Regions from separate parts of the Jezberella sp. genome, predicted to be linked through region 1. Evidence: predicted binding sites of a transcription regulator. Region 1 holds the regulator's gene; the other holds the start of a gene.
What was found. The regulator sigma-54, encoded in region 1, starts transcription at its own class of promoters, with help from an activator protein. The targets are predictions, from matches to a motif close to TGGCANGNAANCTGCTTT.
Positions count from the first base shown of each region.

Region 2: the regulator sigma-54 is predicted to act here: its motif matches at 7,198-7,215, upstream of AC1W8Y_RS13540 (CmpA/NrtA family ABC transporter substrate-binding protein).

Region 1 is NZ_CBAZRM010000011.1:90,774-106,720, reverse strand. Features, by position in the region: gene AC1W8Y_RS10265 (DNA topoisomerase III) at 1-2,533, shown strand, start outside; gene panB (3-methyl-2-oxobutanoate hydroxymethyltransferase) at 2,544-3,365, shown strand; gene AC1W8Y_RS10255 (SET domain-containing protein) at 3,406-3,903, shown strand; gene rocF (arginase) at 3,900-4,850, shown strand; gene AC1W8Y_RS10245 (DUF3429 domain-containing protein) at 4,876-5,373, opposite strand; gene AC1W8Y_RS10240 (ferritin-like domain-containing protein) at 5,409-6,203, shown strand; gene leuA (2-isopropylmalate synthase) at 6,229-7,899, opposite strand; gene AC1W8Y_RS10230 (hypothetical protein) at 8,234-8,791, opposite strand; gene rpoN (RNA polymerase factor sigma-54) at 8,865-10,373, shown strand; gene AC1W8Y_RS10220 (hypothetical protein) at 10,379-11,041, opposite strand; gene AC1W8Y_RS10215 (peptide chain release factor 3) at 11,057-12,664, opposite strand; gene AC1W8Y_RS10210 (DEAD/DEAH box helicase) at 12,685-14,031, opposite strand; gene AC1W8Y_RS10205 (alpha-E domain-containing protein) at 14,248-15,240, opposite strand; gene AC1W8Y_RS10200 (circularly permuted type 2 ATP-grasp protein) at 15,252-15,947, opposite strand, start outside.
Region 2 is NZ_CBAZRM010000018.1:26,460-42,406, forward strand. Features, by position in the region: gene AC1W8Y_RS13515 (nitrate reductase) at 1-1,349, opposite strand, end outside; gene nirD (nitrite reductase small subunit NirD) at 1,349-1,690, opposite strand; gene nirB (nitrite reductase large subunit NirB) at 1,719-4,160, opposite strand; gene AC1W8Y_RS13530 (ABC transporter ATP-binding protein) at 4,172-4,987, opposite strand; gene ntrB (nitrate ABC transporter permease) at 5,005-5,817, opposite strand; gene AC1W8Y_RS13540 (CmpA/NrtA family ABC transporter substrate-binding protein) at 5,891-7,165, opposite strand; gene AC1W8Y_RS13545 (Bug family tripartite tricarboxylate transporter substrate binding protein) at 7,351-8,337, opposite strand; gene AC1W8Y_RS13550 (phosphatase PAP2 family protein) at 8,404-9,252, opposite strand; gene AC1W8Y_RS13555 (glycosyltransferase family 9 protein) at 9,252-10,532, opposite strand; gene AC1W8Y_RS13560 (lysylphosphatidylglycerol synthase transmembrane domain-containing protein) at 10,539-11,522, opposite strand; gene AC1W8Y_RS13565 (glycosyltransferase family 39 protein) at 11,519-13,096, opposite strand; gene AC1W8Y_RS13570 (hypothetical protein) at 13,124-13,444, opposite strand; gene murU (N-acetylmuramate alpha-1-phosphate uridylyltransferase MurU) at 13,591-14,325, opposite strand; gene AC1W8Y_RS13580 (aminoglycoside phosphotransferase family protein) at 14,325-15,368, opposite strand; gene AC1W8Y_RS13585 (LPS-assembly protein LptD) at 15,535-15,947, shown strand, end outside.

The sequences.
Region 1 (15,947 bases):
CCTATTGAGTTTGATTGCCCCGAATGATCCCGTCAAAGGTAAATGGAGCTTCGCCCATTTGCCCGTGATTCCCCCGCAGTTTGAATTGAATCCCTCTGATAAAAAGACCACCGAGCGGCTAAAGATGCTGGTGCGTTTGATCAAACGAAAAGATGTTGTCGCACTGATTAATGCTTGTGACGCGGGGCGCGAGGGGGAGCTGATCTTCCGTTACATCCAGCAATATTCAGGGCAGAACAAACCCGTGCAGCGGCTGTGGTTGCAGTCGATGACGCAAGACGCGATTCGCAAAGCGTTTACCGAGTTGCGTACTGACGAGTCGCTTAAACCGTTAGAGGCTGCGGCGCGGTCACGAGCCGAGGCTGATTGGCTCGTTGGTATCAATGGCACCAGAGCAATGACGGCGTTCAACAGCAAGGACGGTGGGTTTTTCAAAACCCCTGTCGGGCGAGTGCAGACACCGACACTGGCGATTGTGGCCAGGCGAGAAGAGCAGATCCGTCATTTCGTCTCTCGCGATTATTGGGAAGTTCGTGCAAGTTTCGTGGCAGCCGCAGGCTTTTACGAAGGCCGTTGGTTCGATCCGAAGTTTGCGAAGTCGGATCCGGATGACAAAGAACAAGTCGAATCGCGTCTCTGGACAGAAGCGGCAGCAAAAACCGTCGTGGTCGCGTGTCGTGGCCAGAATGGGGTCGTGACAGAAGAGGCTAAGCCCACCAGTCGAGGCGCCGACGCGCTGTTTGATTTGACCTCGTTGCAGCGTGCTGCCAACGGTCGGTTTGGATTCTCTGCTAAAACGACGTTGGCGCTTGCTCAGTCTTTGTACGAGCGCCATAAAGCGCTGACGTATCCGAGAACGGATTCTAAGCACCTGCCTGAGGATTACATCCCCACCGTGATTGAAACGGTAGGTGCGTTGTCACAAGGTGAGGGTGTTGCCCGTGGGTTGGCACCCCATGCCGCCAAAATTGCCAAGAACGGTTGGATCAAACCGAACAAACGGATTTTCGACAATACCAAAGTGTCAGATCACTTTGCGATCATCCCCACCTTACAGATCCCTAAAGAGTTAAGCGAGGCGGAAGCCAAGCTCTACGATCTCGTCGTGAAGCGCTTTTTGGCGGTGTTTTTCCCACCCGCGCAATACAGTGAAACGACGAGGATTACGGTCGTCTCCGGTCACCATTTTCAAACCAAAGGTAAAGTGTTGACCTCACCTGGTTGGTTAGAGGTTTACGGCAAAGAGGCCCAAGAAGAGGATGCCAACCTCGTGGCCGTCGCTGATCGTGAAACCGTTCGTACCGACGCAATCGACACAGTTGCATTAGTGACCAAGCCGCCTGCTCGGTACAACGAAGCCACCTTGCTATCGGCCATGGAAAAGGCTGGCAAGGATATCGAGGACGAAGATCTTCGTGAAGCCATGTCTGAACGTGGGTTGGGCACACCGGCTACCCGCGCGTCGGTGATTGAAGGTTTGATCAACGAAACGTATTTGCGCCGAGAAGGACGCGACCTAGTGCCCACGGCCAAGACTCGTCAGCTGATGACCTTACTCAAAGGCTTGGATGTGCACGAGCTCACGTCGCCAGAACTTACAGGCGAATGGGAGCATAAGCTCAAGCAAATGGAGCAGGGCCAATTAGCGCGCGATGTTTTCATGCGTGAAATTGCACAGATGACACAAGTCATTGTAAAGCGTGCGAAAGAATATGATCGTGACACGGTGCCCGGTGACTACATTACGCTGACGACCCCTTGCCCCAAGTGTTCAGCGGTAGTGAAAGAGAACTATCGTCGCTACGCATGCACGCAGTGCGATTTTTCGATCAGTAAACACCCAGGTGGCCGAACCTTTGAGCCTGCTGAAGTCGAAACGCTGTTGCGCGATAAGCAAATAGGGCCGATGCAGGGGTTCATCAGTAAGATGGGGCGACCCTTTGCCGCGATTCTGACCTTGGATAGCGAATGCAAACTCGCCTTTGACTTCGGTCAAAACGATGACGATAACGCTGAACCGGTAGACTTTTCTGGCCACACGCCGCTTGGCGCGTGTCCCAAATGTAGTGCTCGAGTGTTCGAACATGGCATGAGTTATTTGTGTGAGAAATCGGTCGGGCCTGAGCGCAGCTGTGATTTCAAATCCGGCAAGGTCATTCTGCAGCAAGAGGTCAGTGCCGAGCAGATGAGCAAATTGCTCGCGACAGGCAAGACAGACCTACTAGAAGGGTTTGTGTCTAGCCGCACGAACCGCAAGTTCAAAGCGTATCTTGCGCGCGGGGCAGACGGTAAAGTGAGTTTCGAGTTCGAGGCTCGCCCAGATCGACCCGCCCGAAAAACAGCAGCAAAAACAACGATAAAAACGGCAACCAAATCAGCGACTAAAACTGCTGCTAAGAAGGCTGCACCCAAAAAGGCAGCCGCAAAGAAGACCGCCGTGAAGAAGGCAAGCAAAACAGCAACGAAAAAAGCCACCAAAACAGTTGCCAAGAAAGCAACCAAGGTGGTGGCCGAAGTCGCCGGTGACGAATAAGGGATAATCCGTGAGCGTGCACGCAGAAGTTAAACGCCTGACCGTGCCCCAGTTGGTGGCATGCAAAGGTCATCGCAAAGTCGTCGCCTTGACTGCGCACAACGCATCGACGGCCAGAATCATTGACGATTACGTTGACTTTATCTTGATTGGTGATTCAACGGCGATGGTCGCCTACGGGCTACCTAATACCCTGTCGATCACGCTTGACCAGATTGCCCAGCATACCGCGGCAGTTGTCCGCTCGACGCATAGAGCGTGTGTCATTGCTGATATGCCCTTTGGCAGTTATCAAGAATCGCACGCACAGGCTTTCCGAAACGCAGCTGCTCTGCTCGAACAGGGCGCTGATGCGGTGAAGCTCGAAGGCGGTTCTGTCATGGCCACCACCGTTGAGTACCTGGTCGCCCGAGGGATTCCGGTGTTGGCGCATATTGGTCTAATGCCTCAGTACGTCAACACCATGGGCGGCTATCTCGCCCAAGGTAAGACGACTGAGTCTGCTCAGAGAATCATGGATGACGCCGTGACCCTGCATGAAGCGGGGGCCTTCGGCATTGTGCTTGAGGGGCTCGCTGAACCAGTGGCGGCAAAAATCACGGCCGAAGTGCCAACCTTAACGATCGGTATCGGTGCTTCTGTCGCCTGCGATGGACAAATTTTGGTCACCGAAGACATGCTAGGTCTCAGTGGCGCACGCGTGCCTAAGTTTGTGAAGCGCTACGCGAATCTTGAAAATGAAATGCGCGTTGCTGTCGAACGCTACGCCGATGAGGTACGATCGTCGAAATTTCCTGAGCTGCAACACTGTTTTGCAGTCAAAAAGGACTAAGCTGTCGTTCTCTTTACCGTTGAATCAAGCAAGTTGTCTCATGACTAAAATCGATAAGCCCTGGCACATTGTTCGTCAATCGAAGGTTCACGGACGTGGTGTATTTGCAGCCCGTAAGATACCTGCCGGCACTCGTATCATCGAATATTGCGGGAAAACCATCAGCGCTGCTGAAGCCGATCGCAGACATCCCACCAACCCTGACGATCCTTTTCACACTTTCTTCTTTTCCTTGAGTTCGGGCAAAGTGATCGACGGCAATGACAATGGCAACGATGCACGCTGGATCAATCATTCGTGTCAGCCAAATTGCGAAAGCAGTGAAGGCAAGGGTGGCAAGCGTGTCTATATTGAAGCCAAACAAGAGATCGCCCGTGGGGCGGAGCTGAACTATGACTATGGTTTGGTGATCGATGAAAAGCTGACCAAAACACTGAAAGCGCAATACGCTTGCCGCTGTGGCGCGGCGGATTGTCGCGGCACCATGCTTGCGGTGTCCAAGAAAAAAGCCCGTAAGAAAGTAACGAGCGAGGCATGACCAAGCAGGTTGCCCAGCAACGGGCGGGAGTGAGTCTGATTGGTGCGCCAACCGATATTGGCGCAAGCACCGTGGGTGGTCGTATGGGGCCTGAAGCATTACGTGTTGCTGGGATTGTGCAAGCGATCAGCCAATTCGGTCTGGTCGTGAACGATCGCGGCAACCTTGTCGGCCCGAACAATCCTTGGCAAGCACCGGTCAATGGTTTTCGCCACCTTGCCGAAGTCACCCGCTGGAATCAGCTGGTACACGACGCGGTTTACGACGAGTTGCAGGCGGGTCAAATCCCCATGATGCTGGGGGGCGACCATTGTCTGGCGATCGGATCGATCAGTGCAGTGGCGCGTCATTGCCGAGAGCAAGGCAAAAAATTGTTGATCTTGTGGTTTGATGCGCATGCTGATTTCAATACCGCCGCGCTGACGCCGAGCGGCAATATCCACGGGATGCCGGTCGCGTGTCTGTGCGGCATGGGACCGCAAGCACTGATTGAGATCGGTGGGCATATCCCAGCGCTACACCCCACCCAGATTCGCCAGATTGGTATTCGCAGTGTCGATCAAGGCGAGAAGCGTCTTGTGCATGACATCGGTATTGAAGTGTTTGATATGCGCTACATCGATGAGATGGGCATGCGCGAAACCATGAGCCACGCGCTCGCCGAGTTAGATGAAGGCACTCATCTGCATGTCAGTCTGGATGTTGATTTTTTAGATCCAGAAATTGCGCCAGGCGTTGGCACAACGGTCAGAGGTGGCCCAACCTATCGCGAGGCACAATTGTGTATGGAAATGATTGCCGACACCGGTCGGTTGCGATCATTGGATATTGTTGAGTTAAATCCCGCGATGGACGTGCGCAACAAGACAGCTGAATTGGCCGTGGACTTGATTGAAAGCCTATTCGGGAAAACGACGTTGATGCGGCATGATGCGCGCGATGGTTAAAAGCGAGGTTGTCTGTGCCTTTGCCTTAGTGGTGAGCAACTGAGCCTATGGCATGGTGCAATTCGTACCATCCAAAAACGAGCGCAGTGCATGCACCGATGGTCAAGATCGTGCGTAGCCGCAGCATCCACACGCTGATGAGTCTTGGTTGTTTTTTGTAAAGCATTAAATCCAGTGCCCACTGAAGTAGTAAGCCTGATGCAAGCAGGATTAAACCAACATCGGGGGTGACCATCAAGGCGAACCAGCCAATGAGGGCTGGGATGACACTCCAGAGAAACATCGCGTTGCGCTGTGCATCCGCCTCGGCGTGCGCAGCGATGCCCCACCAGAGCGCGCCCACAAAGCTCAAAATGAGGGCGCCGTAAGACAGCAACCCGAGTAATGCGCTGATCGGGTCAAGCCCTATATCATGCCCAGAGGCGATGGCGAGAAACCAGAAAGGAACGAGCCCCAGCAAACCAGGAATCAGAGCGGCAAGCGGAATACGACGTTGGCTGGTCAACCGTTCACTGGGTGTCATAGGTTTTTCGCAAAAAACATGAGTAAGATAACCGAATGAAGACAGAACTGAGAAACCTGGCGCTCGAGGCGTTGAGACAGCCTGATGCGCTTGGCAAAGCCCGCATTCTGTGGCTGATGCATGCTTCAATCCCCATTGATTTTAAGACAAGTATACCGACGCCAGAGGGTATCCCCGGGCGACCCTCGCTGACGCTGGTGCCGCCAGCACAATTGCCGCATCGAAGCGTCAATACGCTTGAGGGCAGGGCAGGGCTCATCCATTCGCTGGCTCATATTGAGTTCAACGCCATCAATCTTGCATTGGATGTCATTTGGCGCTTTGCCGAGATGCCAGAAGATTTCTATCGAGATTGGTTAACGGTGGCGCAAGAAGAGTCATTTCATTTCAAGTTGCTTAGCGATCACTTGAAGGGGATGGGCTACACCTATGGCGATTTTGCCTGCCATGATGGGTTGTGGGAGATGGCAGAACGCACGCAAGCAGATCTATTGGCGAGATTAGCGCTTGTCCCGAGGACCCTTGAAGCGAGAGGGTTGGATGCGTCACCGCTGGTGCGGCACAAGTTAGCCAGCGGGGGCGATAAGGCGGCCGCTGGCATTGTCGATATCATTTTGCGAGACGAAATTGCTCATGTCGCCACCGGTAACAAATGGTATCGCTATGTCTGCGAACAGCGTGGACTGGATCCCTTGACGACCTATGCCGACCTAGCACAAATGTACCGAGCACCGACGTTAAAAGGCCCCTTCAATCTTGACGCCCGACGGGCGGCAGGGTTTGAAGAGGCCGAGTTGCTGGCGTTGGAGTCAATCGCGTCAGGCCGTTAACCTAACGCACTGACAACTCACCTTGTCACATTGTGGCTTGGTGGCGGTTGACTGCACTTAAGACCGCGTTAAACGATGCGGTCACGATATCACGGTCAATGCCTACGCCGAAACCCGTATTGCCGTCAGCAATTCGAGCCTCAACATAGCAAGCCGCACGCGTATCCGTGCCAGTACCGATGGCATGCTCGTGATAGTCAACGATGCGAACAGGAAACCCCAAACAATCTACAAAGGCCGAGATGGCACCATCGCCACCACCGCGAAGCACACGACGTTCACCATCTACTTCGAACTCGGCTTCAATCGTAAAGCTCTGACCCGCCGCGGCCGAGGGATTGCCAGTGATGCTGTGTTTAATCAAACGCCAGGGCTTAGTCAACGTCAGATACTCAGATTGAAAAACGGTATGAACATCATCTGCAGTGACTTCGCGACCTGTCTCATCCGTGACCCGTTGAATCGCGCGACTGAATTCGATTTGCAGGCGACGTGGCAACACCAAACCATGCTCTTGTTCGAGCAGGTAGGACACCCCACCCTTACCTGATTGACTGTTGACGCGAATCACCGCATCGTAGTTGCGGCCCAGATCTGCTGGGTCGATGGGTAAGTAGGGGACTTCCCAGACCCCATTGGGGTCTTGAACAGCGAATCCCTTTTTGATGGCATCCTGGTGTGAGCCAGAGAAGGCGGTGAACACTAAATCGCCGACATAAGGGTGTCGCGGGTGGACGGGCAACTGGTTGCAATATTCAACGCAGCGGCGAACTTCGTCGATATCCGAGAAATCCAGACCGGGGTGAATGCCCTGGGTATAGAGGTTCAACGCGAGTGTCACGAGATCAACGTTACCCGTGCGCTCACCGCTGCCAAATAAACACCCTTCGACGCGGTCGGCACCTGCCATCAAACCCAACTCTGCTGCAGCAACGGCTGTGCCACGGTCATTATGAGGATGGAGGCTAACCACAATGCAATCGCGGTGCTTCAAGTGCTTGTGCATGTATTCGATTTGATCGGCATACATGTTGGGCGTTGTGGCCTCAATGGTCGCGGGTAAGTTGTAGACAATTTTTTTCTGAGGTGTCGGCTGCCAGACCTCGGTGACCGCGTTACAAACTTCGAGCGCGAAGTCAGGCTCAGTGGTGCTGAAGACCTCGGGGCTGTATTCGTAAAACCAATCCGTTTGCGGATACTTCGCCATCTCGGCCATGACACAGCGTGTGCCATCAATCGCGACTTGTTTAACCTCATCGCGGCTCATGTTGAATACGATGCGGCGAAAGCCAGGGGCACAGGCGTTGTACAAATGAATCATCGCTTGCTTAGCGCCCGCGGCTGACTCGACGGTGCGCGCAATGAGTTCTGGACGAGCTTGCGTCAACGCAATGATCGTAACGTCATCGGGTATCAGTTTGTCATCAATGAGTTTGCGTACGAAGTCGAAGTCTGTTTGTGACGCGGACGGGAAGCCAACTTCGATTTCTTTGAAACCAATCTTGATGAGCATGTCAAAAAAACGTAACTTGCGCTCGACGCTCATCGGCTCAATCAAGGATTGATTGCCGTCGCGCAGATCGGTGCTCATCCAGACAGGCGGATGAGTGATGCGCTTAGTTGGCCAGGTTCGTTCGACAAAGTCGTGCTCGAAGGGCTTGAAGGGAATGTATTTACTTGCAGGGTTGGAAAGCATAGTGACCTCGGATCATGACAAATATCTCTTAACGTACTAAGCCCAAGAGATTTTTACTTTTTAGCATGTAGACCTGACAGGATCTTGCCAGGTTTTAGTATGAATGGGTGGCGGATGGCTGCCGGACTGCCACGGGACGCTAGGCCCGGCAACCGATCGCTAGTAGTAGCGATAGAGGGGTGTGCGATAGATCGCGAGATGCAACAGACGAACGAACGCCCTCGACAGCAAGGCCGAGATCGATTTTCGAAGTTGAGACGTCACCGGAGTGCGTCATAAAAATTGCATCCATGTCGCTAGTCGAACATAAATCGATAATAAAAGCAACTTGCGCTCAACCGGTTGACTGACCGCGTGAGGCGCTTGGGGATTTTTCAACACTCGCCGACGGGCCGATGCCACTCGCTGCCAGCGCTGCATCAATGGCGGCTTTTTGGGCACGAGCCAGGGCGAGTTTTCGGACGCGCCCACTTCTCAATTGTTTTAAGGTTGTCCGAATATGGCCGTAGTTGATGGGTACTTCTTTGTCCTTCCAGACCCATTTAAGAACATCCAGCGCCTCGGGTGACAGCTGTGTAGCGAGTGTTTCAATCAAGTCGAGTGGCACCAGTGCATTTCGGCCGGCTAAGATACTTTTGATGAGATAGCTTCTGATCGCACCGAGAATGAACAATGTCACAATCAGCAGCAAACCAGCCCAGATATACCAATTGATACGGTTGAGGAAATCGAGCACTTGAGGCCCGAGAATATTCAGGAAGCTAATGCTGTCATAGCGCAGCCCAGCTGTTCTTTGTAAGACCGTGACGCAGATTGAGAACCAGGCCAGACCAACCACGCCCACGACCAGCAAACGGATTAACACGGGCAACCAAGCGAGCTGGATGCACATTTTTTGTAATAAACGCCGATCTTGGTGGCGATTTTGTGTATTGAGTGAGATCATCATGCACAATATTGTACCCATGAGCAGACAATTACTCGAACTGAGAACCAGTCAACAGTTGACGTTGACCCCAGCCCTGCAGCAATCCTTACGGATTTTGCAGCTGTCGACGCTTGACCTCGAATCAGAGGTGTCCCGGGCGCTGGCCGAAAACCCACTGCTTGAGTCACAAGGACAGGACAGCGAACGGGACGAAAAAGTCTCGGCGGACGCGGCTGGGCAAGTGCCCATGAATTACGACGCGATGGCGACCCCTGTTGCAAATGTCGACAGCCACGATGCTGGGGCAGACGCGAAAGCGTCAACGAATTCAGATGCCGAGTTCGATTCAACCACGTTATCCGCCGATTTCAAGTCGTCTCGCGATTCACGCGATGATGACCAGGATGTTCGGCCCGAGTCTGCGGTGCAGAGCAGTTTGCGTGATTATTTGCTGGATCAATTGAAGACCACCCGTTTTTCGGTGCGAGATGCGGCGCTGGTCGAGATTTTGATCGAGGAACTGGACGACGATGGATTGCTGGCGTCACCGCTGGAAGAGATTGTGACGTGGATGGATCCTGCGCTTGGCTTAACAATCGACGATTTTGCGGTTGCGGTGAACTTGTTGCATTCGTTTGACCCACCGGGGATTGGTGCTCGCGATCTGTCTGAGTGCCTTGACCTACAGTTGCAGTATGCGGATTTGAGTCAATATCCTGAGGCAGGAGACCGCAACATATTGGCGCTGGCTCGTGAAATTTGCAGGATCGGTTTGCCTATATTGGCGACCGGTAACATGGGCAAACTCCGCGATATGCTGGGTTGTGATGTAAGCCAGCTGAAGCTGGCTCACGGACTCATTTTGAAACTGAACCCGAGACCCGCTTCTAACTGGACGCGTCCCGCCGCTGAATTTGCCGTCCCCGACGTCATCGTTCGCAAAGTCGATGCCGATTGGCGGGTATTTCTGAATGATGCGGTCATGCCCAAACTGCGCGTGAACGAAATGTATGCGAAAGCCCTTGGTACGGCACGGTCAGGCGCAAATGCCGACTTGCATGGTAAGTTGCAAGAGGCGCGGTGGCTCATCCGTAATGTGGCCCAGCGCTTTGACACCATCCGCAGAGTGGCTGAAGTCATCGTTCATTATCAGCAAGATTTTTTCTTGCAAGGCTGGCAGGCAATAAGACCCTTAACGTTGAAAGATGTGGCTGGCGAACTTGGGATGCACGAGTCGACCATTTCGCGGGCGACAACGCAAAAATTCATACTCACCCCTTTCGGAACGGTTGAGCTAAAGCGGTTCTTTAGTACAGGCTTAGCCTCATCAGGGGGGGGCGAAGCGACCTCTGCTACCGCGATCCAGACGCGCATCAAGGCCTTGATTGACGCTGAGGACCGGCATAAACCGCTGTCTGACAGTCAACTGGTTAGCTTGCTTGAGAAGGACGGTATTAGCGTTGCGAGGCGAACCGTGGCGAAATATCGTGAAGTACTGCGTATACCCACCGCGCCGCTTAGAAAATCACAAGCACAGGCGAACTGACGATCTTAACCGCCTCCGGGGTGGCTTAATGACGCGTTGGGATTAGGGCAATTACTTGCTTGCCCCCACGCGTGGTTGGGTTCGCAATATCTGCGTTGCGCTTGCTCAACACAGCGTGGGCGATCAAAGAATTTCAGTTTGCTGCATTGATCCAGATCATTTTTTAACGCCTGTTGCCAAGAGATCACCAGTCTGTTGGGAGTTGCTGGTTTTAACGGCTCGGCAGGGCGGTTTGGCACGTCGGGCGAGCGTGGCGCCAAAGGCGTGTTGGGTGCGTCGATGGTGACAATATCAGACGGCCCTTGCGGCCATTGCGTACCGCCCGCAGACAACGCACGATCAGGCATATCAGCCTCGGCTTTTGGTACGTCAATACGGATCATGTCCTCAGAATCACGCACAACGCCATCGACGTGGGTACGCACGATCGACCATTCAACCGGTGCAATGCTTTTTGGCTGTCCAAGCGTCCCGTCTGTCCGTGGTTGTGGTGGTTCGGCGAGGGTTTGCTTGCTTTTGTCGTCAAGTGCGCTCTGGATTTTGGCATCGTTGGCTGAAGCAATACTTGCGGGTGCCTTATTGACCAACCACTCCCCGAGTTTGATCCCACCTTGCCAACAGGCAACTGCAACAATCAACAGAAATCCGATTAACACGCGCCATGACATGGTCTTTCGTCTCAGTTAGTGAGCAGCCGAAGGGGCTGCGCCGTGTTCGCGCATGGCATGAAAACGTATCGAGGGATAGCGCTCTTCTGCGACGCGAAGTTGAGCGCCAGACGTTACCAAAAAGGCTGGCGCTTCGACAACATCATAGGCGATATGTGAGGCATTCGCGTCGATAAATTTGCGTAATTCCTTAGGGTCTTCAGCAGTAATCCATCTGGCCATGCTGTAGCGCGAGGGCATCATGCGTGCTTCACAGCCATATTCGGCAGCGAGCCTGTGCGCGACGACTTCAAACTGTAGTTGGCCGACCGCCCCGAGCAGTAAAGCCCCGCCTGCGGCAATGGGTCGAAATACTTGAATGGCACCTTCTTCACCAAGCTGAGCTAGGCCTGTGCGTAACTGTTTGATACGTAAAGGATCTTTGACTTCAACTGCTTGAAACAGTTCAGGTGCAAAAAACGGTAAACCGGTAAAGTGCAGGGATTCTCCCTCGGTGAGAACATCGCCAAGATGCAAGATCCCGTGATTGGGAATACCAATCACATCACCCGCGTAAGCCTCATCAACCAATTCACGGCGTTGTGACAAAAAGGACACGACGTTATTGGGTCTGATTTCCTTACCATTACGGGATACTTTTAGCCGCATCCCGCGATTGAATTTCCCCGAACTGACCCTGACAAAGGCGACGCGATCGCGATGTGCCGGATCCATATTGGCCTGTACTTTGAACACAACGCCAGTGAATTTTGGCTCTTCAGGATTGACCTGCCGTTCAGTAGCGCTTCGGGAACCAGGTGGTGGGGCCTGATCGACGAGCGCATCCAGCACCTCTTGTACGCCAAAGTTGTTGATGGCAGAGCCGAAAAATACAGGGGTTTGTTTGCCCGCCAGGAAGGCAGCACGATCAAACGCAGGGGCCGCCGCCTGAATCAGTTCGATGTCGTTTTTTGCGCTGGTGAATGCATCGCCAAAGCGCTTGGCGATCTCAGGATTATCGAGACCATCAATGACGTCGTCTTTGCTGTCGTCGCGGCGTTCTTGGCCTGGTCGAAACAGTCGCATCTGGTCGCGTGCAATATCAAACACGCCACCAAATGCCTTGCCCATGCCAACGGGCCACGACATGGGAACCGCATCCATGCCGATATGTTCTTCGATTTCAGCTAACAGCTCAAGGGGTTCTTTGACCTCTCGGTCCATTTTGTTGATGAAGGTAATGATCGGGGTATTGCGTGCCCGGCAAACCTGCAGGAGCCGGATGGTTTGTGGTTCGACCCCGTTTGCCGCATCGATCACCATCAGCGCCGCGTCCACCGCTGTGAGTACACGATAAGTATCTTCAGAGAAGTCTTGATGGCCAGGGGTATCAAGCAGGTTGATCACGCAATCTCGGTATTCCATTTGCATCACGGAGGACGCGACTGAAATACCGCGTTGCTTCTCGATTTCCATCCAATCAGAAGAGGCGTGCCGTGACGCCTTTCGTGCCTTGACGCTACCAGCAATTTGAATGGCCCCTGCGAAAAGCAACAGCTTTTCGGTGAGGGTTGTCTTGCCCGCATCAGGGTGCGAGATGATGGCGAATGTGCGACGCCTAGCGACTTCTGTTTGGATACTCATGGCGCGAGATTTTAGTCGGGTTATTTGCTCAAGGGGGCGGGGCGACGAGCTCTGTTGGCTTGACCCGCTGCGCCGGTTGATGCGCTCGCGTGAGGACGACCAGACGCTGATCCGGTACGTGCTCTGGGCGGGCCTGAACGACTGGGCGCTGCCGTCGAGCGATTGCCGTTGGGCGATGCATTACCGTTTGGTCTTGGACGGCGCGGCGCATCACGACGACCTGCGGCGCGCTCGTCGTCGTCAGCGCCGTGTGCCGAAGGGGCAGACGCGGTCCAGCCGGTTGGGGCTGGCAAAACCGTGATCTTGCGTTTGATCAAACGCTCAATGTCACGTAGGTATTTCAGCTCATCGTTATCAATCAACGACAATGCCGAACCATTTGCACCCGCGCGAGCCGTGCGGCCAATGCGGTGAACGTAATCTTCTGGCACATTCGGCAACTCGAAGTTGACCACTTGAGGCAGTTGGTCAATGTCAATACCACGTGCCGCGATATCGGTGGCGACTAGCACCGAGACCTTGCCGGTTTTGAAGTCGTCGAGTGCACGGGTACGAGCCGCTTGGCTCTTGTTGCCGTGAATCGCTGCGGATTTCAAGCCATCCTTGACGAGCTTTTCAGCGAGGCGATTGGCACCGTGCTTGGTGCGAGTAAACACGAGCACTTGATGCCAGCCGCTTTCACGGATAATGTGGCTTAACACGTCGCGCTTGTGGGCCTGCGGCACCATGTGGGCGCTTTGGTCGATGCGTTCAACGGTTGTATTGCGAGCGGCAACAGACACCTCGATCGCGTCACGAAGCACGCCCTTGGATAGTTCACGGATCTCGTCCGAGAAGGTCGCAGAGAACAGCAGGTTTTGGCGCTGACGGGGTAACAACGCGAGAATTTTTCGGATGTCGCGGATAAAGCCCATGTCAAGCATACGATCTGCTTCGTCCAGCACGAGAATTTCAACCCCCGAGAGGTCAACCGTGCGTTGTCCGCAGTGATCTAGCAATCGACCGGGTGTTGCCACGAGAATGTCGAGCGGTTTGCGCAAGGCATTGATCTGAGGGTTGATGTTGACGCCGCCAAACATCACCATGGACGAAATGTTGGTGTGGATGCCATAGGTTTTGACAGATTCTTCAACCTGAGCGGTGAGCTCGCGGGTCGGTGTCAAAATCAGACAACGTGGGCGCCCGGGTTTGCGCAATTCAGCGGATTTAGAGAGCAACAGATGCAGGATAGGCAGGGTGAAACCAGCGGTTTTGCCAGTGCCCGTTTGTGCAGCGGCCAGCAGGTCGCGGCCTTCCAGCACACGGGGGATGGCTTGCGCTTGAATTGGGGTGGGCGTGGTGTAGCCAACATCGGCAATCGCACGCATCAGTGGATCAGCTAACCCGAGGTCAGCGAAAGTAGTAGAAGTAGACAAGAAGAGAGCTCCATCGTCATACCGGCCTGCGGGGTTACCGTGGGCTCCAATCGGGGTAGACGAACAGGGAGTAAAACGCCGTTGAGGCGAGCGCCCACAAGAATTGGGGCTGAGCAAGACACGAGGACTGGAACGTTGTGTCGAGCTCGAATTATACGCTAATGCTGTTTAGACTGTGCTACTGGACTGTTGCGACTGAGTCGCACTGGCCTCTGGGATCAAAGGCATCAAGAAATCCCCACTGATCCCACTACCAATCCGGTTGATCCGATCGAGAAACTCCGTCAGGTAGAGATGCAGCCCCTTTTTAAGAATTTCTTCAATGGTCGAATCCTGCAGTTCTGACAATAAACCAAAGGCTGAAAGTTGTGTGCCACCCGACTGCCGATTGCGAATTCGGACCAACGTGTCGCAGACCTCTTGCACACAAGCCGATAAGGATCTTGGCATTTTCGGGTTAAGAATCAGCAGTTGAGCAATTCGCTCTGGCGTGATGACATCGTGGTAGTAGCTACGGTAGTTCTCAAAAGCCGAAACAGAGCGAAGAATCGCTGTCCAGTAGTAAAAGTCATCGACAGGATTTGGCTCGTCGTGGCGATACTTGGTTGCGGCTAAAAACTTGACGTCCAGCAGACGCGCAGTATTGTCTGCACGTTCAAGGAAAGTCCCCAGTTGGCTGAAGTCATACACTTCGTTTCGCATCATCGTGCCGTTGTGAACCCCACGAGTCAGGTGCGATCGAAACTTCACCCAGTCTAAAAAATCAGAAGGGGCTCGGGTGAGAGCGTTATCCCGAATCATTCGCTGAGCCTCAAGCCAAGTGGTGTTGATGGTTTCCCACACCTCTGTCGTAATTGAGCCTCTTACAGCACGAGCGTTTTCACGCGCTGCCTGAAGGCAGCGCATGATTGAAGAAGGGTTGTCCATGTCGCTCACCATGAAGGCAATGACAGGTGTGGGTAAAAATTTGCCGTGCTTGGCGGCATACTGCGCATTCAACTCAGAAATTTCAAGCATGGCGCGCCAGGCAATCTCGGTCGTCTCTTCCGATTGCGGCAGCAGTGACATTTGGTAATTGACGTCGAGCATACGTGCAGTATTTTCAGCACGCTCTGTGTAGCGGGACATCCAATACACGTGATCAGCGGTTCTTGATAGCATTTTGTTGAGTCCTATTCTTCAAGAATCCAAGTGTCTTTGGTCCCACCACCTTGTGATGAGTTCACGACGAGAGAGCCTTCTTTGAGCGCAACACGAGTCAGGCCGCCTGGCACCATCTTGACATGGTTGCCCGACAACACGAAGGGTCGCAAGTCAACATGTCGTGGCGCAATCCCGGCATCCACGAAAGTTGGGCATGTCGACAGCGCAAGGGTAGGTTGTGCAATGTAATTGCTAGGATTGGCTTTCACCCGTAACTTAAAGTCCTCGATCTCGGCTTTGGTTGACGCGGGGCCCACCAACATCCCGTAACCACCGGCCCCGTGAACTTCTTTGACCACCAGCTGCGCCATGTTGTTGATCACGTAGTCCAACTCGTTTTCTTTGCGGCACATATAGGTTGGCACGTTTGCGAGCAAGGGTTCTTCGCTGAGATAGAACTTGATCATGTCGGGGACATAAGGATAGATCGACTTGTCGTCAGCGACGCCCGTGCCGATCGCATTGCAGATCGCCACGTTACCCGCACGATAGGCACTTAACAGACCTGCCGCGCCCAGTGTCGAGTCGGCTCGAAAAGCGTTGGGATCCAGAAAATCATCATCGACGCGCCGGTAAATAACATCGACCCGGCGAGGCCCTTGGGTGGTGCGCATGTAGAGAACATCGTCATCGACGAAAAGATCGTTACCTTCGACCAGCTCGAC
Region 2 (15,947 bases), on a different contig from region 1:
GCGGTTGCCGTACCGGCATAAGCCTCTTGCAGCACAACGAATTCAGCAGCCTCTAGCGCTTGATGGACTAACGTCTGATCGGGGAGCGATTGTGCTGGATTCGTACAAACAATCCAAATGGCTTTTAACCGGCCTGAGCGAAGTGCCTCAAACATGGGAACCGCGGTCAGGCCAGGTGTCGGCGAAACCTCAGTGACGCCCCAGAAATCCGCGACTTCTTGCCGGTGGGTGGGGTTGTTCAAGTCACGATGGGCAGCGAGCTGATTAGCCAATCCACCAACCTCTCGCCCTCCCATGGCATTGGGTTGACCAGTCAGTGAAAACGGCCCCGCACCGGCTTTGCCAATTTGCCCGGTTGCCAGGTGCAGGTTGATTAAAGCGCTGTTTTTTGCTGTGCCCGAGGTAGATTGGTTAAGACCTTGGCAATACAAGGAGAGTGTCGCGGTTGAGGTGGCGAACAGTCTTGCTGCTTCAAAGAGGTCCGCTTCCGAGATACCGCAAAGCTGCGCGACGGTTTTGGGTGGATAGTTTTTGACCAGCGCTTTTAAATCACTGAATCCCTCGGTGTGTGCCTCGATATACTCCTGATCAAGCCATCCTTCCCAGAGCATCAGGTGCAACATGCCATGGTAAAGCGCCATGTCCGTGCCGGGTAAAATCTGCAAAAACAGATCGGCCGCTTGAGCGGTATCTGTTCGCCGTGGATCCACCACGACGATTTTCAGATCTGGATTTTTCTCTTTCGCTGCTTCGATTCGTCGAAATAAGATCGGATGGGCGTAGGCGGCATTAGAGCCCGTGATGAACAAGACAGTTGCATGATCGATGTCTTCGTAGGTGCAAGGAGGCGCATCTGCGCCGAGGCTGCGTTTATACCCAGCCACAGCACTTGACATGCACAGGCGCGAATTGGTGTCGATGTTATTCGTGCCAATCAGGCCTTTAGCCAACTTGTTAAAGATGTAATAGTCTTCCGTCAGGATTTGACCTGACACGTAGAAGGCAACGGCGTCTGGGCCATGCTCATGAATGATTTCAGCAAAGCGGCTCGCGACGAGTTCATTCGCTTGATCCCACTGGATTGCGCTGCGTGGTGATGATTTACTCTGTCGCCACTCGGGATGTCGCGCGCGCGTTTGTTCATAAACATGGGGTTGTGCTGTCAGGTGAAGCGTGGCCCCTTTGCTGCAAAGGCGACCCCAATTAGCAGGGTGATCAGGATCACCTTCGACGTGCTTGATTCTCAGTTTTCCAGCGATACTTTCGGTTTCGACCAGCATGCCGCAACCGACCCCACAATAGCAACAGGTCGTTTTGACGAGCGAGTTCCTTGTCTCGTCGGCTGGCATTAATCGCTCGCGAGTTCTGCGCGTGAGAGGAAGATATCTCCTGACTCGCAGCGCGTCGCGTACGAGCGAGTACAACCCTGATCCGGGGCGTGGGCGCAACCGTCTGAGAGCTTAATGTTCCAGGCGTGCAAGGGGCAAGTCACCGTGTGGCCGTGAACGATGCCCTGCGACAGTGGTCCACCTTTGTGGGGGCAGCGATCGAGCAGCGCGAACACCACGTCATCCAAGGATCGAAAAATGGCGATAGGGCCAGCTGCAGCACCTTCAATCACGCGTGCGCCCGCGACGGGGATGTCGTCCCGCTTCACCACGAATACCCAGTCTGTTGTTTCCATTGCCATCAACCCGTTATGCCTTCGGTGTAGAGATTTATGTCGTCGTGAGTGTGATCGGCTTGAACTGCCGAGCGTCGACACCTGCTCGCTCAAAGTCTTGCCAAGGATCGGGTGCGTCTTTCAACGCAAAGAGCAGGCGGTCATACAGATCTGCACGGGCTTTGGCATCTCCGAGTATGCGAGCCTTGATGTAATCAAGACCGACGCGTTGTACATAGTGAACCGTCCGCTCAAGGTACCAGCCTTCTTCGCGATACAGTTGGATAAAAGCCCCTGAATATTCTCGAACTTCTTCATCGGTTTTTACTTTGCAGAGAAATTCGGCAACCTCGGTCTTGATGCCCCCATTTCCCGCGACATAGATCTCCCAACCCGAGTCAACCCCGATGACGCCGACATCCTTGATCCCTGCCTCGGCGCAGTTTCTGGGGCAGCCTGAGACGGCGAGTTTCACTTTGTGGGGAGAGTACATCCCGAATAGCATGCGTTCGAGAGAGACCCCCATGTTCATCGACAGCTGGGTGCCAAAGCGGCAGTGCTCAGAGCCGACGCAGGTCTTGACGGTTCGGATTGATTTGCCATAGGCATGCCCAGAAGGCATCCCCAAGTCTTTCCAGACCGCCGGCAGATCCTCCTTTTTGATGCCAAGCAAGTCGATTCGTTGCCCCCCTGTGACCTTGACAGTCGGGACGTTGTACTTGTCCGCAACGTCGGCAATGCGCCTTAACTCGCTCGCGTTGGTGAGACCGCCCCACATGCGTGGGACAACCGAATACGTGCCATCTTTTTGAATGTTGGCGTGGGCGCGTTCATTGATGAAGCGCGATTGTGGATCGTCGATTGCTTCATGTGGCCAGGTTGAAATCAGGTAGTAGTTCAGCGCCGGCCGGCAGCTCGCACAACCTGACGGGGTACGCCAGCCGAGATTTTCTCTAATCTGTTGTTGCGTTAAATATTTGTGAGTCCGAATGGCGACGCGAACATCTTCGTGCGAACTATCGGTACAAGCGCACATGGCTTTCTTGGCGGGTGTTTCAGAGTAATTGGTCCCCAGGCAGTTCATCAGAATTTGTTCGACCAAGCCTGTACAAGAGCCGCAGGAGGCACTGGCTTTCGTGCATTTGCGCACTTCGTCAAGCGTGAAGAGACCTTCGTCCTTGATGGCTTTGACGATCCGACCTTTGCTTACACCATTACAGCCGCAGACCTCATCACTATCAGCCATGGCGGCCGCTTTGTTATGGCCTTCGTGGCCCACGTCGCCGATATTCGTTTCACCGAAAATTAATGAGTCTCTGATGCTCGCAATGTTTTTTTCTTCACGCAAAAGTTTGAAGTACCAGGTACTGTCTGCGGTATCCCCGTAGACACAAGCGCCAACGAGTTTGTCGTCTTTAATGACCAGCTTCTTGTAGACATTTGAACCGGGGTCGGCAAGCGTGATTTCGTCACATCCCTCGCCACCCATAAAATTGCCTGCCGAGAACAAATCGATACCCGTGACCTTTAATTTGGTCGACGTAAATGAGCCGACATAGCGTGCAATCCCATACTCGGCGAGATGATTTGCGCAAACTTTCGCTTGCTCGAAGAGGGGGGCGACGAGCCCATAAACAGAGCCCCGATGGTTCACGCATTCGCCGACGGCATACACCAGTGGATCGAAAGTTTGCATCGTGTCGTTGACGATAATGCCGCGCGAGCAATGGATACGAGCCGACTCCGCCAGCGCGGTATTGGGTTTAATACCTGCCGCCATGACGACTAGATCAGCCCTGATCACGTGACCATCCTTGAGCCTGACACTGGCGACCCGGGTGCCCTCAGCATTTGGTAATAAGGCTTCTGTCTGAGCTTTGAGTTGAAACGCGATCCCGCGACTCTCCAGGCTGGTTTGCAATAAGTTAGCCGCGACTGAGTCAAGCTGTCTTTCCATGAGCCACGGGGCTAAATGCACGACCGTCACCTTCATGCCCCTCGTTCTCAGGCCGTTGGCTGCTTCGAGCCCTAAGAGCCCGCCGCCAATGACGACCGCGTGCTCATGGTGTTGAGCGGCCGTGATCATTTCGTTGGTGTCCTTGATATCTCGATAGGCGATCACGCCCGGTAAGTCTTTGCCCGGCACTGGCAAAATGAAGGGCAACGAGCCGGTGGCAAGTAGCAGCCGGTCATAGGTCTCGACCGTACCGTCGTCGGCAATCACCGTGCGAGCTTTTCGGTCAATTTTGACGACCTGTTTACCCAGATGCAGTCGAATTTGGTTCGCTGAGTACCAATCCAAGTCATTGAGAATGATTTGCTCAAGCCGTTGTTCACCCGCGAGAACCGGTGAGAGCAAGATACGGTTGTAGTTTGGGTAAGGTTCGGCACCAAACACGGTGATTTCGTAGAGATCAGGTGCAATTTTCAACAGTTCTTCGAGCGTCCGTACCCCCGCCATGCCGTTGCCAATGAGGACTAGTTTCATTTTCTTCATCGTCATCTGCCTTATGCCGCGGCAAGCGCGGGGTTACCTTGTTTGCGATACAAGAAATCAATCACTGCCGTGCGGTAGGCTTGATAATTGACGTCGTTGGCCAGTTCAACTCTGTCGCGAGGCCGGTCGAGTTCAATCCTCAATATCTCGCCAATGGTTGCTGCAGGCCCATTGGTCATCATGACGATTCGATCCGACAGCAAGACCGCTTCGTCAACATCGTGGGTAACCATGACAGCAGTACTTTGTTTGGCGGCCATGATGCGCATCAGTTCATCTTGAAGATTTGCTCGAGTCAGTGCATCGAGAGCCCCAAAGGGTTCGTCGAGCAAGAGCACCTGCGGCTCCATGGCTAAAGCTCGGGCAATGCCAACGCGTTGCTTCATCCCTCCGGAAACTTCATGAGGCAACTTATGTTGCGCATGTGTCAAACCAACCAGCGCCATGGCCTCAGCAGTTCGATCTTGCAATTGAGCTTTCGACTCGGATACTGCAAACACCCGCTCAACGCCCAGGTAAACATTGTCGAAACAAGTCAACCACGGCAGCAATGAATGATTTTGAAACACCACGGCCCGGCTCGGGCCTGGCCCCGCAATTTCGCGACCGGCACAAATCAAGCGGCCCTGTGTGGGCATTGTGAGGCCTGCGATCAAATTGAGCAGGGTCGATTTGCCACATCCGGAGTGCCCGATCAGGGTAATGAATTCGCCTTTTTTCACCGTCAAGTCGATGTCTTTAAGTGCGACGAAGGGACCTTTTTTTGTCTTGAAAGTCTGCTGTACTGATTCGATCAGCAAGTAGCGGTCTAGATGAGCAGTCGACATCGTTTTGAATCCTGAGGTTACTCGTAGGAAAAGCGCTTGGCGATGGAAATCAGGCAGTACTCGAGCAACAGGCCTACGATACCGATCACGAAGATGGCGATAATGATGTTCTCTACTTTGAGGTTATTCCATTCATCCCACAACCAGAATCCCACGCCAACACCGCCCGTGAGCATCTCGGCTGCGACGATTACCAGCCAAGCGGTACCAATCGATAAGCGCACACCCGTCAACATGTACGGTAGGGTGGCGGGTAGCAAAATCTTGGTGAAAACTTTCCACTCCGACAGATTCAATACCCGGGCAATATTCATGTAATCAGCGGGAATTCGCTCGACCCCAATGGCGGTGTTAATGATCATGGGCCAAATTGAGCAAATGAAAATGCACCAGATCGCCGCTGGATTGGCTGACTTAAACAGCAACAAGCCAATCGGCAACCAAGCCAATGGGGAAACGGGACGCAACAGGCTGATAATCGGTGAGGTCATTGCACCAAATACCTTGAAACGGCCGATGGCAAAACCCGTCGGGATGCCGATCAAGGCGGCAAACCCAAAGCCCAAAGCGACTCGTCGCAAAGACGATAAGATATTCCAACCAATGCCTTGATCGTTTGGCCCGTTCGAGTAAAAAGGATGCGAGAACAGTTCGACCGCTGCGTTAAAGGTGAAGCCAGGCGAAGGGATCTCAGCAATGGCACCGTGGATCATTTGCCAGATCGCGAGAAACAGCAAAAAGCCAAGACTGCCTAACAGGGCCGGGGCAACAGGCTCAAGTACAGAAAGCAGTTTGTCACGAATCGCAAGGCGTCGAACCTCACGCGCCATCAGTGTGGTGCGTTCGTCCTCCTCGTCGATAGACAGGACTTCGTGAGGTTTGGTCTGGGCCAGCATCTTTCGGTCAGCCTTTGATACTGAAACTGTCTGCATAGGCAACCGGATCTTTGCCAGACCACACTTTGCCATCCATCAACGTCGAGGTGCGCATGTCAGAGGCGGGCACAGCAACGCCGGCGGCACGGGCGGCATCTTTGTAAATGTCGACGCGATTGATTTTTGATGCAACCGCGAGATAGTCGGGATGCTCTTTGAGCAGACCCCAGCGCTTGTGTTGCGTTAAAAACCACATGCCATCCGAGAGATAGGGGAAATTGACGTGCCCGTCGTTGAAGAACTTCATGGCGTCAGGGTCGTCCCAGGTTTTACCCATGCCATCGGTGTAACGGCCCAGCATGCGATCCACGATGACATCCATGTCCGTGTTCACATAGGACTTCGTGGCGATCACTTCTGCGGTCTTTCTTCGATTGGCCACAGAGGCATCAATAAACTTCGAGGCATCGAGAATCGCTGCTGCCATTGCTCGCGACGTATTAGGATATTTGCTGGTGAACTCAGCCGTACAACCCAGTACTTTTTCTGGATGATCCTTCCAGATTGCTTGAGTGGTCGTGGCGGTGAAACCGATTTTGTCGGCGACAGCTCTTGCGTTCCACGGTTCGCCAACGCAGAAACCGTCCATATTACCCACCCGCATATTGGCGACCATCTGTGGTGGGGGCACGGTGATGACTTTCGCGTCCTTGAGTGGATTGATGCTGTTGGCGGCCAACCAGTAATAGAGCCACATCGCGTGAGTTCCCGTCGGAAAAGTCTGGGCAAAGGTGTACTCGCGAGGCTCTTTGGTCATCAGCGCGCGAAGCGACCCACCGTCTTTGACCCCCTTTTCCGCAAGCTTCTGCGACAAACTGATCGCTTGACCATTGTTGCTCAGGGTCATCAATACGGACATATCCTTTTTAGGGCCACCAATGCCAAGCTGCACCCCATAGATGAGACCGTATAAAGCGTGAGCTGCATCGAGCTCGCCGCTGACTAGTTTGTCGCGAACGCCAGCCCAAGAGGCTTCTTTAGACGGAACGATTTTTATCCCGTACTTCTTATCGAAATCCATGACTGAAGCCATCACCACCGAGGCACAATCAGTCAGCGGGATGAAGCCGATTTTGACTTCCGTCTTTTCAGGCGCGTCGCTGCCAGCTGCCCAAGCACCCGCTCTGATCATGGGGTCAACGAGCGACATGAGTCCCGCGGCGCCGAGTGTTTTGGCCGTGCTCAGCGCAAGTTGCCGGCGCTTTAGATTGGCTGGTTGAACAAGAGGTTGCTTGAGGCGCATGTCAGAGCTCCGGACGAGTGTGTCTTTCTGCTCAAGCAACTATCATGCCAAGGCATTGGTCAAATCAACCATCATCGCATTGTTGGTGCATCGCCTGCGCACCATTTGCGCCAAATCAGTGCGTCTTAGAACAATTCACCGATCTGGTGCGGTTCTTGCGATGCGGGCATCGCATTTGCTTCAGATTATTCATTGATGACAATGTTGGCCGCTTTACCAATGGCCTGCGACGCATGAAAATCTTTGTCAACGTAGGCTTGAAACGCAGCGCGGTCAAGCGTAATGATGTCGACCCCTAAGTTGTCAAACCGAGCTTTCACTAAGGTCGTCGTTAAGGCTTGTTGCAACGCTGCAGTCAGTTTATCCAGCACGTTGGGGGGCATGCCGACTGGCCCAAAAATACCGGTATACGTCACCATATCGAAGTCTTTGACGCCCAGTTCTTCGAACGTGGGCACATCGGGCAACAGAGCGGATCGGACTTTTGCACTCTGCGCGATGGCAATCAAGCTACCGCTGCGAATGTGGCCGATCGAGGCAGTCAACTGATCCATCATTGAGTCGATCTGGTTACCTAACAAGTCATTAATGGCCGGGCCACTCCCTTTGTAGGGGATGTGATTGAGTTTGATCCCTAACCGAAACGCCAACAGCTCAAGCGCTAAATGTTGGCTAGACCCATTACCTGCTGAACCAATGGAGACCGAGTTACCCGGCTGCTTGGCATACGCGACGTAATCGGCAAAGCTTTTGATATTGCTCTTGGATGACACGGTCAACACCATCGGCACCGAGTGAATTGGGCCAACAGCAACCAATTCTTTCGTTGGATCGTACGGCGGGTTGCGCGCCAAGGCAGGGCCGACCGAAATCGAACCACTGGAACCGAGCATCAGGGTATATCCATCGGGAGCCGATCTGACCACGCCCACTGTGCCGATAAAGCCGCCCGCCCCAGGTTTGTTTTCAACCACGACTTGCTGCCCAAGGATGTCACTCAAGGCAGGGGCGACCGCTCGAGCAGTGATATCTACGTTGCCGCCTGGTGCCCAGGGCACAACAAGCTTGATCGGTTGCTTCGGAAAGTCTTGAGCGGTGGCTGACAGACTCAGCCCGAGCAACGAGGCGAGCAACACAAACGGTGAACAGTATCTTGCAGCAAGCAGTCTCAATGATGTCTCCCATGCGGTGTTCTAATCGCTTAGGCTATTGCGTCTGGCTGCAATGAGCAAGTTATTTTACTTGCTTGGCGGATACTGCTCTCGGATGATTTTGGATGCAAGGCTCAACAAGGTAATCGCTATCACCGTCAGCCCTAAGGCTTGATAGCCATGATTAGTATCAAAATCCAGCACAGTGGTGGACAGAAGGTAAGCATCTAAAATGGCACCGATCATGAACACCCAATGTACCCACGAACGGCGATTGAACGACCGATCTGAGGCCTTGTTGCAAACTGAAGCGCCCACTAAGCCGCTGAAGATGCCGATCGCTGCCCCAGCAAACACGTCAGCCGGCCAGTGCGCACCGACCGCGACTCTGGCGACGGCCGTGCCTGTGGCGATCAGAAATAAGATCCAAAGAGGCTTTCTTTTGTTTGTGGTCGCGGCAAAATAGAAGGCGGTCGCAACAGAGAACGCAGTTAGCGTATGGCCAGACGGGAAAGAGAGGTGGAGTAGTGGATTTCCAACAATATGAAAGGTACTCGGATCCAGCACACTAGCCGGCCTCGGATGGTCAAACCAAAGCTTGAGCGAACGCGATAGTAATCCTGCGATCAAACCACTGAGTGCGCCAGCAGCGAGTAAGCGGGGCGCGAACAGCGTTAAGGGGAAGACTAACGAATATAAGCCCCATCCATTGCCTAAAAAAACAAAAAAACCCCAAAAAACATCAGGCAGCGCTTGTGCCTGATGATTAATGAAATAAAACAGGGATGGCTCTGGCACGCTGAAATGAACCAATGCCCACAATAGAAGCGGCAGGCCGATCAATAACCAGGAAGCCTTGCTAAAGGATCTGTTCGTGACGTCGCTCAACGGCTCGATCGTCTGGGTCACCGTCGTCTCGTTGTTGTTCAGACTCATCAGTTCACCAACACAGACGGATGAAAGGCTTGATGCGTGACCGCGGCTTGATATTGAATGATGACCTTTTCCATGACTTGATTCACCGAGATCGCTTTCATGCAAACGTTGTCCTGACAGGGCGTTTTGCGGTGGTTAGCGGCACTGACACAAGGCGAGCAAGCCAACGCGGCAGTAATCGGGATTGATTTGCCCAAAGACCCGTAAAGCGCAGGCGTTTCTGGGCCAAACAGGACGACCGTGTGTAGATCGGTAACAGAAGAAAAATGCCCCGGACCGGAGTCGTTCGTCACCATGACATCGGCAAGGGTGTAAAGCGCCGGCAACTCATTGAATTTGACTTCGCCAGCGAAGTTCAGGGCGTTGGGGACATTCGCCCCAAGTCTGACGTTTTCTGCGTAAGCGATCTCTTGCGGCGAACCGGTGATCAAAATCAGGCTATCTGGCCATTCATGTTCGATCTGTACGATCAAGGCCGAGAAGCTTTCGGGCGCCCACCTGCGCTGAACCAGTAACTCGCTGGCATTGGGGTTAATCAAAAACAAGGGATGTGTGCCGTGGCGGTATTCAAGACCGTTTTCGTTGGCTAGTCGCTCGATGCGGCCAATGACCTCGTGGTAGCACGTCGACTCAATTGGCGCTTTTGCAATCTCAATCGCAGAGTCCGGAAAATAAACCTTGCTGTAAGGGACTTCTTTTTGAGAGGTAAACGCGGCATAAACCAGCGCGAGAAAGTTCTTGGCGATGTGCTGATGCGGGTTGTAGTGAACTCGATGCGTCAACATGTTGCCGCGCCATAAGCCTTCGCCATGAAAAATGTCGTAGCCAATGCGTCGACTAGCGCCACTGAGGCCAGTCAATAAAGCCGTGAATCGAGAAAAGAGCTCTAGGTCGATCACGGTGTCGATCTTGTGTCGTCTCGCATCAATCAAGAATTTCAGCGTATCCCGAATCAGGGTGAAAAGTCCTGAAGCGTCAATCGTGAGTATGTTCTCAGGCCTCACCGTATTGAGTAAGGTCAGACTGGCGCGGTTACTTTTAAAAATGAGAAAAAATATTTCAGCCCCTTTTGCTTGCGCGTCTCGCATCGCCGGGTCCACAATGATTGCGCTTCCCATTTCTGACAGCTCGATAAAAAGCAACTTCTGGGGTGTGGTTGGGGCAGGGGCAACAAGATTTCTTAACCAGTCTGCGAGGCGAACAAACGGGCTTACCAATGCGCAGAGCGGCACCCCGACGCGTCGGTCGATGGTTCGCATGGTGTCAACGCTGATGCTCATAATTTATTAAGCTTGTTCTGTCGAGTTGATGGGATGCTTGACCCGTTGAAGCAATGTCCAAGCACCGGGAAGGCTGGTGGTTAAATTGACGAGTCCGAAGGTGACTGAACTGATGAGCGTGATAGTAGGGTCAATTGCCCAAAGCGTCAGCACCGTTGCAAAGGTGCTTTCGCGCAGTCCCCAGCCTGAAATGCTGATAGGTAACAAGCTCAAGAGGCCAAGCGCAGGCAAGGCGACCATCAGCGCCTCAAGCGGTGCCTCGGCACCATAGGCTCTCAGACAAAATCCGAACCCTGAAATCGCACACAGATGAATAGCAACTGCGATGATCAATTGGCCTAGTACCATCGGTGAACCAAAGGCCACGTCAAGGGGAGGCAGCCCATCAGACAGATGCAGCTTTTTCAGTCCAACAACGACCATTGAGCGCGATTTCGACCAAGCAAGCATCGCCGTACAAAACGCCATACCACCCAGCATGGCTGCCAAGACGATGATCCCCAGGTTCTCCGCCCAGGGGGTGATCATGGCACCGGCAAACATGAGACCAGCTGCGCCGACCAGATTATTGCCAATAAAACCTAATCCGCGATCGAGCAACACCACAAAGAATCCTGTGCGTAGCTTCGTTGTTGGTTTCGCATCATCGACCAAGGCAGCGAGCCGATGAGCCTCAATCACTCGATAGCTGTCGCCACCAATCATGGTCGGCAACCCTTGATTGATTAGCATGCCCGCAAAGTATAGATTGATAAAACGAGTGATCGATAAATCGATCCCAGCTGAGCGCGCGAGCCAAGCCCAACGAAGCGCTGCAAGCACCGTGGCAACTAGCATGATGCCGATGGCAAGTATTAACCACTTTGCAGACACGTCGATGTTGGCTTGTCTTAATGTTTGCCAGTCAACGCCTCGAAACGCCAGCCAGAGCAGCAGGATCGAAAAACCGGTTCGTAAGAACGGCGCGATCGCTTTGAGTCGAGTCTTCAAGGGCGATTGCCCCAGTGTTTGCAATAGAAGAACTCAAACTCGGCAATCTCTCGGTTTAGACGGCGAATAGAAAGGTTGGTCAGCCGTTCGCATGACTTGAACTGCCCAGGACCGGTAGGTAAGTCGTATTTCATTTGTGACCAGTTAACGAATATCGCATTGCTATTGTCGGGGATTTGCCCAAACCAGATGTCGAACTGATCAAATCGATCGTCAAGGACATAGACTGGAACAGGCTGTGAGTACCACGTCATCCGGCTGGCTAACGTCCAATTACTCACGGTAATCGCCGGTGCTTCTAGTTTAACCGCTAGATCCCGAGCCACCGATCCCGCTTTATCCCAACCCCAAAGATCCGCAAACGGATTCTGTTTACCGAGACGGTCATTGCGTTCGATAGTCGGCAAACCACCGAAAAAGAGCAGCACGAAAGCAAAGGTGCACACCACGACTTGAAATACTGCCAGGATGCTAATCAGCCAACGGCGTCCGTTGAGCCAATCCTGCACAATGAGTCTTGCGGCAAAGGGAGTAACCGCCAGCCACGCGGGTGCTGTCCAGTGAGGCAAGCCACCGCCACCCGAGAGCGCAGCGGTAATGCCGAATGGGATCAAAAAAAACAACAAAATCGTGAGAGCTGGCGTGTTTTTTTGCTTGACCCCAAGCCATAGAACGACGGCACTCGTCCCGACCAATAACGGGCCAAAAGCACCGAGCTGGATCACAAAAAACAGCAGAAATCGCTTCACCTGCCACTCGCCGCCTGAGCCATGATTGAGCTGATATTTGAACGATATCCAATCGTGGGAGATGTTCCAGTAAAGCACGGGGCTGATGAGGATCACAGCAACGCTGGCCGCCAGCCATAACCCGACATTGCTAAACAGGACCAAACCGAAACGTGAAAGCAAAATGACGGCGACCGCCAGAGCGCTGAAAACAGCGGTGTACTTCGATAAACCTGCGAGGCCAAGCAACACCCCCAACAAGAGCCACTGGGTGACACGAATGCTTTTTGGGGTTTCATGCTGACAGATGGATAGGGTCAGCTTCATTAAACCGAGCGCCAGCGCCATGAGCAGTGTGTCAGGCAATAAGCCCACCGCGAGCACATGCATGAGCGGCGCCAGCAAGACTAAACCCACGGCACATAAACCGGCAAGTTCTCTAGGCTGTGTTTGATCGAATAAGTGCTTTTGCGCCGCGCTGTCTGAGTCGCGTGCCAGAGGCAGGCGGATCAATACAGGCAGAGATGGATCTCGCGCCAGCTGCCAGGCGATGACGCAAGAGACGAACCATAAGGCTTGCGGGATCAGGCGCAATATGCCGACGGGCGCCTGCAGCGTCACGAGCGGCCACTGCAACCAGCCCACTAAGGGGGGATGGTCGAAATAGCTCCAGTCGAGCTTGACGGCGTAAAACGCATAGTGCGCCTCGTCAACAGAAAATCCCAGCAGAAAGCCGAAACCCACATGAATCAGCAGACCGAGCGCCAGTAGCCCCCAAAGGTGTCCCTTAAATGCCCGAGGCAGCCTTGTCTTGCTGTGATTTGATTTTGAGGCCGTGCTTTGCATCAATGGTTCCACTGACAAGGGTTGACGCTATTCGCTCACTGGTGCTGCTGAGTTGGTTGATGGCTGCTTTTTTGCTGCCTCCAGCGTCGTTTTTAATTCGTCTAACTCGGTTTGTAGTCTCTGGCGTTCGATGTTGCTGCTCGTTAATTCATCGGTCAATTTCTGTGCATCGGTGGAGGATAACCGCTTGGGGCCGTAACTCGTTTGTAAAAACAGGACGCCCGAGCCACCCAGTAGGATACCGACGACCAAGATAATCATCCAGGCTGGGATGGTGCGTCTGTGATTGGTTCGCTGGTAAGGGATTGGTTTGAAGCTTGTTCGTTGGGGTTGCACTCGAATGACCATTCATACGTCCTGTTTCTGCTACGTTGGATAAGGGCGCAAGGATAACCTTTTATCAAATCGCGCAGATTTTCCTCGCTTTAAGAAGAAGGGTCAATCAGACCGCCATCGCTATGTCTCTTTGCGAGGGCGTGGAGCGGCTGCGACATTCAAGGACTCTCCTGGCTTGCGGCTGGGTCGGGCATCGTCAGTTGAGCGGTTCGTAAGGCGAGATCAAGTTCGTTGAGCCTGTCTGGCGTCCCAATATCCATCCATGGGCCGTCATAGCGTTCGCCGCCCACCTGCCGGTGCCTCATCGCTAACCTCAGCAAGGGCGCTAATTTTGCCGGCTGACCGCGTGGTGTCCTTGCAAAAAGCGCGGGCTGATAGACGCCGATGCCAGAGAAAGTCAACTGGCGCGCTTGATCGGTGTGGTCTGTTAAGTGATCGTCCAAACCCAAGGTGAAGTCGCCAAGCGGGTGATGCAGCGGGTTGGGCACCATGACAAGCCAGGCAAGGGCATCGCTTTGTTGCAACCGGCTGGCTGCCCGAGCCGCCAATCCTAGATCCCAGTCACACCAGATGTCACCATTGAGGACCAAAAACGGCTCATTGCCAAGCTTGGGCAACGCGGTGGCGATACCGCCCGCGGTCTCGAGGGCCGTTGATTCAGCTGAGTACTGAATGCTCACCCCAAACTGACTTCCGTTTCCTAGTGTTGTCTCTATTTTTTCACCAAGCCAGGCATGGTTGATCACGATCTCGTGAATCCCAGCGTTCGCTAGCCTAATCAAATGCCAGACGATTAATGGCTTACCGCCAACTTCAAGCAGAGGTTTGGGCAAAGCGTCCGTGAGTGGCCGCATTCTTTCACCCCGGCCTGCGGCCAAAATCATCGCCTTCATCAGAAAGTATAGCCAACCGAGGTTTGGACGTGATCGAGTTGATCGATGAGCTTGATGAGGGGGCGAAACGCGAGGTAGCGTCCAGCTACCTGCCGCACATATTGGTTGACGCGGGGGATGTGAGCCAAGTAATGCGCCTTCTGATCGCGATAGTTAAGCCGTGCAAAGACCCCAAGAATGCGCAGATTGCGTTGCAAGGCCATCCACTCATAGTCCCGATGAAAATCGGCAAAATCGGTCGGCACGGGCAATCCAGCGCTTCGGGCTTGCTCCCAGTACCTGATTGCCCAATCGAGTTGTTGAGGCTCTTCCCAAGTCGTGCGCGCATCCATGACGATCGACGCAAGGTCGTATGTAATGGGGCCAGCCACCGCATCTTGATAATCGAGGATGCCAGGATTTGCGCCATACTGAGCCTCTGTACAGTACATCAAGTTCGGTGAGTGAAAATCACGATGCACCAACACGCGCGGTTGACTGGCATTGTGTTGTACCAAGATGTCGAACACTTGATTCAGGGCAGCGCTTTGCGTGGCCTCAAGTGCCACCTTGCAGTGCACGGCTAGGTACCATTCGCTAAATAGGCCTAGTTCAGCTTTCAATTTTGATGCGTCATAGACCGAGAGGCCTTGAGTCTGTGCTGCTTGCATCTGCACCAGTGCCCCGACTGCCTCTCGATACATTTTCTGAAGGCTGGCGTCATCCACGCCTTGCTGGATTTTGTCGTAATACGTCGTTGGGCCCAAATCAGTCAGCAGCAAGAAACCTTCATCAAGGTTTTCCCTAATCACCTGAGGGACGTTAAGCCCCACGGCAGCCAGCCTCGAGGTGACGTCGACAAAGGGTCGACAGTCTTCGTTCGGCGGGGGGGCATCCATGATCACCAGCGTTCGTTGACCTGAGGAAACCCTGAAATAGCGCCGGAAACTGGCGTCGCTAGAGGCGGGCGCTAAGCTATCGGGATCGATCCCCAGTTCAGCGGAAAATGTGGATAACCACTGTCTTAAACGGGTGAGTCGAAGATCTTGGGCGTTTAAAGTCATGAGTAATTGCACAGAAAGAGGTACGATTTGAGGCAAAATGCCAGGTTGTAAACACGTAATAGTTTGCTTCTCTATAATACTGTCCGGCTACCCCTATTTTGCGCTGATAAAAAAGCCTGAGGGTGTTCTCGACGCCTAACGCTTGTCACAAGGTTAAACCGCGCACGTGTACTTTTTTCGCCGGATCATTTTGTTGTTTGGATTGGGGCTTTGTGCCATGCATGCGCATGGGCAATCGTTGGTCGACCCCCTGGCCCCTAAGCCCGTTGATAAAGCGTGGGTTGGGCCAGGCTTGCGCCTGTCACCAGCACTGGCCCGACCGCCAGAGTCTGACAAGCAAATGCCCTCCTTCATCGAGAGTGACGAATTTCGGTCAGATGCCGATGAGAACGTCTTGCTCACGGGCAGTGCATCGACACGTCGACAAGATGCCATCCTGAAAGCGGATGTCATTAACTACAACAAAGTGTCCTCAACGATGGACGCGCGCGGTCACGGACGCTTGATTCGCAGCGGCAGCACGATCACTGGCCCTGAGATCCATTACGACACTGAAAATGGGACGGGTACGGTTAATCA